One region of the Mesorhizobium sp. CAU 1741 genome, then DNA from elsewhere that is predicted to be linked to it. Evidence: riboswitches for the same ligand, from Rfam matches in the RefSeq annotation. Region 1 holds a riboswitch; the other holds the start of a gene.

What was found. A riboswitch is a leader RNA that binds a small molecule or an ion and turns the genes downstream of it on or off. The one in region 1 is predicted to bind S-adenosylmethionine.
Region 2: it holds a riboswitch for S-adenosylmethionine, as region 1 does, so the genes downstream of both, AAFN84_RS08655 (O-succinylhomoserine sulfhydrylase) here and metA (homoserine O-succinyltransferase) in region 1, are expected to answer to the same signal.

Annotation. Positions count from the first base shown of each region.
Region 1 is NZ_JBDOQP010000007.1:225,546-227,936, reverse strand. It holds gene AAFN84_RS23605 (peptide deformylase) at 1-81, shown strand, start outside; gene metA (homoserine O-succinyltransferase) at 78-1,007, opposite strand; SAM riboswitch at 1,061-1,137, opposite strand; gene hisC (histidinol-phosphate transaminase) at 1,218-2,321, shown strand; gene AAFN84_RS23590 (prephenate/arogenate dehydrogenase family protein) at 2,326-2,391, shown strand, end outside.
Region 2 is NZ_JBDOQP010000002.1:363,915-366,305, forward strand. It holds gene AAFN84_RS08650 (2'-deoxycytidine 5'-triphosphate deaminase) at 1-714, opposite strand, end outside; SAM riboswitch at 791-868, shown strand; gene AAFN84_RS08655 (O-succinylhomoserine sulfhydrylase) at 913-2,106, shown strand; gene AAFN84_RS08660 (ATP-binding protein) at 2,152-2,391, shown strand, end outside.

The DNA of each region.
Region 1 (2,391 bases):
GGCATCTTCTGGCTCCAGCGCCTGTCGCGGCTCAAACGCGAGCGCGCGATCAGGCGCTGGGAGAAGATGCAGCGCGCCTAGTCGGCGTTGGTCCCGCCGATCTGGTCGAGGTCATAGACGGTCGTCTGGTAGACTTGGTTCAGCCAGTTGCCGAACAACAGATGTGCATGCGAGCGCCAGCGATTGAGCGGCGGACGACTTGGATCGTCATTCGGGTAATACTCGTGCGGGATCTCGATCGGCGTACCGGCGGCCACGTCGCGATCGTATTCTTCCTTCAGCGAGGTAGAATCATATTCGATGTGGTTGAACATGTAGAGCCGGTTGCCGGTCTTCTCCGACATCATGCACGGTCCGGTGACGCTCGAATCCATCAGCAATTCGAGCCCGCTGTCGGCCGAAATGTCGGCCGCCCGAACCTCGGTCCAGCGCGATACCGGAATGGCGAAATCGTCCGAGAAGCCGGTCAGGAAGGGGGAGGTCGGTGCATTGTTGCGATGCCGGTAGACACCGAAGGCCTTCTTCTCCAGCGTATATTTCGGGATCTGGTGGAAGTGCCAGGCGGCAGCCATTGCACCCCAGCAGATGAAGAAGGACGAGTGCACGTTGGTTCTGGTCCAGTCGAGAATCTGCGTCAGCTCGTCCCAATAGCCGACCGTCTCGAACGGCAGCAGCTCGATCGGCGCGCCGGTGATGATGAAGCCGTCGAACTTGCGCGACCGGACTTCCTCCCACGTCTGGTAGAAGGTTATCAGATGCTCCTCGGGCGTGTTCTTGGCCTTGTGGTTGCCGATGCGCACCAGTGTCAGTTCCACCTGCAGCGGCGAGGACCCGATCAGGCGGGCGATCTGGGCCTCGGTACGGATCTTGTTGGGCATCAGGTTCAGGAGCCCGATCTGCAACGGCCGGATGTCCTGCCGCAGCGCCGTCTGCTCGTCCATCACGGGCACGCCCTCGCGCACGAGAACGTCACGCGCGGGAAGCTGGTCGGGAATCTTGATCGGCATTGCAAACCCTCCAAAACAAAAAACCGGCGGCGAAATCGCGGCCGGTCCCAACGGACTTGTTGCAAACGGCCCTTTAGCAAGTTGTTTAACGTGGCTGCAAGCCGACCGGCAAATCACCACGAGTATTGGCAGCTTTTAGGCCGCGGCGGTCTTTGCGTCAACGGCAAAGCTTGCTAGAGGCAGGCGGCCTCTCAAGCAGGAACGCAGCCCATGACCACCGAGCTTCGCCCGCAGCCTCTTCCCGGCGTGATGAACATCGATGCCTACGTGCCTGGCAAGGGCCATGCACCGGCAGGCGTCGAGAAGGTCTACAAGCTGTCAGCCAACGAGAACCCGCTCGGCCCCTCGCCACGCGCCATCGAGGCTGCGCAGGCGGTGGCGGCGAAGCTGGCGCTCTATCCCGATGGTGCGGCAACCCGCCTGCGCGAAACGATCGGCGCAACGCACGGCCTCAACCACTCCAACATCATGGTCTTCAACGGGTCGGACGAAGCCATCGCGCTGCTTACCCGCACCTATGTCGGACGCGGCGACGAGGGCATCTACAGCGAGTACGGTTTTCTCGCCTATCCGATCTACCTGCGCGCCGCAGGCGCCACGCCGGTGGTGGCGAGCGAAACCGGCGAGCGTACCGACGTCGACGCAATCCTCGCCGCGGTCACGCCGAAGACCCGCATCGTCTTCCTGGCCAACCCCAACAATCCGACCGGCACCTACCTGCCGTTTGAGGAAGTCCGTCGGCTGCATCGCGGCCTCCCCGGAAATGTGCTGCTGATTCTCGACGCAGCCTATGCGGAGTTCGTTCGCCGCAACGATTACGAGGCCGGCGTCGAACTCGTCGCGGCGAGCCACAACGTCGTGATGACGCGAACCTTTTCCAAGGTGCACGGCCTTGGTGGCGCGCGGATCGGCTGGATCTATGCCCCATCGCATATCGTCGATGCGCTGGAACGCGTGCGTGACCCGTTCAACGTCAATGCCGTCGCCATCGAGGCCGGCATTGCCGCGATGCTCGATCGCGACCATGTGGAGCGCTCGGTCAGCCATAACGAGAAATGGCTCCGCTGGACCACCGAGGAACTTGAGAAGCTGGGGCTTCGCGTCACGCCGAGCGTCGGCAATTTCATCCTTGTGCATTTCCCGGGCGAGGCCCGGCACTCGGCCGTGGCGGCGGACGAATATCTTTCCGCGCGCGGCTATCTGCTGCGCCGCGTCGCTGCCTATGGCTTCCCCAATGCCCTGCGCATGACGATCGGCACCGAAGACGCCAATCGCGGTGTGGTGGCCGCCCTCTCCGAATTTTTGAAAGCCTGACCCAATGTCCGAAATGATGTTCGACAGGATTACCCTCATAGGCATCGGCCTGATCGGCTCGTCGCTCGCC
Region 2 (2,391 bases), on a different contig from region 1:
AAGCGGCTCCCAGAAATCATGCAGGTCCTGGGCACCACGCACGTCGACATCGACCACGGCGGTGTGGTGCTTGCCGCGATAGCCGATGAGCCCGTCCGCCCCTCCCGTCAGGTCGATCGAAAGCGCGATGCCGCCGCCGGAAATGTTGGGCTCCTCGGCGGCCACCAGCGTCTCGCGCGCGTGCAGGCCCTGAAGCTCGGCTTCCGACAAAAGTGCATGGCCCTTGCGAAAACGGATCTGCGACAGACGCGAACCGGCGCGCACGACGATCGGGAAGGTTCGCGGGCTGACCTCGATGAACAGCGGACCTTCGTAGCCGGCAGGCATCTTGTCGAATTCCTGCGTCCTGTCGGCCATCACGCGGGTGAAGATGTCGAGGCGCCCGGTCGAGCTCTTGGGGTTGGCCGAGGCCGAGACGCCTGCAGGCAGGGCGAGCCGTTCCTGAAGCGGTACGATGTAGACGCAGCCGGTCTCGAGCACCGCGCCGGCGCTCAGGTCGATCTCGTGCAGCTTCAGCCGTTCGAGCTTGTCAGCAACGGTGCTCGCCGGACCGGGAAGAAAGGAAGCACGAACACGATAGGCCTTGTTGCCCAGCCGCAGGTCGAGACTGGCCGGCTGGATCTGGTCTTCGTCGAGTGGCCCCTGGCTCTTCAGCGCACCTGCGTCGAAGAGTGCCGCGATGTCTCGGTCGGGTAGTATGCCGGTCGTGCGCAATGCCCCATCCCTGATTGTCCGCCGGGAGGTTTAATCACGCCACCGATTGACGCAAGGCGTCGCGAGGCGTAAAGGGCGCTTATCCCGTGGTGATTTGCCGGTCGGCTTGCAGCCACGTTAAACAAGTCGCTAAAAGGGACCGATGAGGAAACCGGCATGCGACTTCGCGGCCGGTTTTTTTGTTTTTGGGGCATGATGATGACAGGTGAAACGAAGCGAAACTGGAAGCCGGCGACCGCTCTGGTGCATGGCGGGACGACGAGATCCGAGTTCGGCGAAACGTCGGAAGCGCTGTTCCTGACGCAGGGGTTCGTCTATGATAGCGCCGAAGCGGCGGAAGCACGCTTCAAGGGCGAAGAGCCCGGCTTCATCTATTCCCGCTACGCCAACCCGACCGTCGACATGTTCGAACGGCGCATGTGCGAACTGGAAGGCGCGGAGGATGCCCGCGCCACCGCATCGGGCATGGCGGCCGTGTCGGCAGCGCTCCTGTGCAGCGTCAGGGCCGGCGACCATGTCGTCGCCGCACGCGCATTGTTCGGCTCGTGCCGATGGGTCATCGAGGTGCTGATGCCGAAATACGGCATCGAGACCACGCTCGTCGACGGCACCAATATGGACGAGTGGCAACAGGCGATCCGGCCGAACACCAGGCTGTTTTTCCTTGAAAGCCCGACCAACCCGACACTCGAAGTCGTGGACATCGCGGCCGTGGCAAAGCTGGCCAATGGCATCAGCGCACGTGTCGTTGTCGACAACGTCTTCGCCACGCCCTTGCAGCAGAAGCCGCTGGAACTCGGCGCGCACGTCGTCGTCTATTCCGCCACCAAGCACATCGACGGACAGGGGCGCTGCCTTGGTGGCGTCATCCTCTCGGACAAGAAGTGGATCGACGACAATCTGCACGACTATTTCCGGCACACCGGACCGTCGCTTTCGCCATTCAATGCCTGGACGCTGCTGAAAGGGCTGGAGACTCTGCCGCTGCGTGTCAGGCAGCAGACGGAGTCCGCAGGACAAATCGCCGACCACCTCGCGCAGCATAAGGCCATCGAGCGGGTCATCTACCCGGGGCGCAAGGACCATCCGCAGGCCGACCTTATCGCCCGCCAGATGAAGGGCGGCTCGACCCTCGTGTGCTTCGACGTGAAGGGCGGAAAAGCGGGCGCCTTCGCCTTCCTCAACGAGCTTGGCATCATCCGCATCTCCAACAATCTCGGCGACGCCAAGAGCCTGATAACCCATCCCGGCACGACGACGCACAAGAACCTGTCGGAAGATGCGCGTGTCAGCATCGGCATCCTGGGCGGCACGGTGAGGCTTTCCGTCGGTCTCGAAGACGTCGAAGACCTCATCCAGGATATTGACCGGGCGCTTGGCAAGGCATCATAGAAGGCCGCATCCAGGCGAACGGGAAATCCGGCGGCGATGGCAACAATGGCGAGCGAGGGAAACAATCCGGTCGACGTGCTGACAGCGCGCGCGTTGGCGGCCGTCGTGCCGGACCCGATGGTCGTTTGCGACGCCAGGGGAGCCGCGCTCTATGCCAATCCAGCGGCGACGAATGCGTTCGGGCAAATCCCACGCGGCAGCATTCTGGCGCACAAGTTCCGCACGCCGGAAATGCAGCAGCTCATCGGCAACGCGCTGAAACAGCGACGCGCCGGCACGATCGAC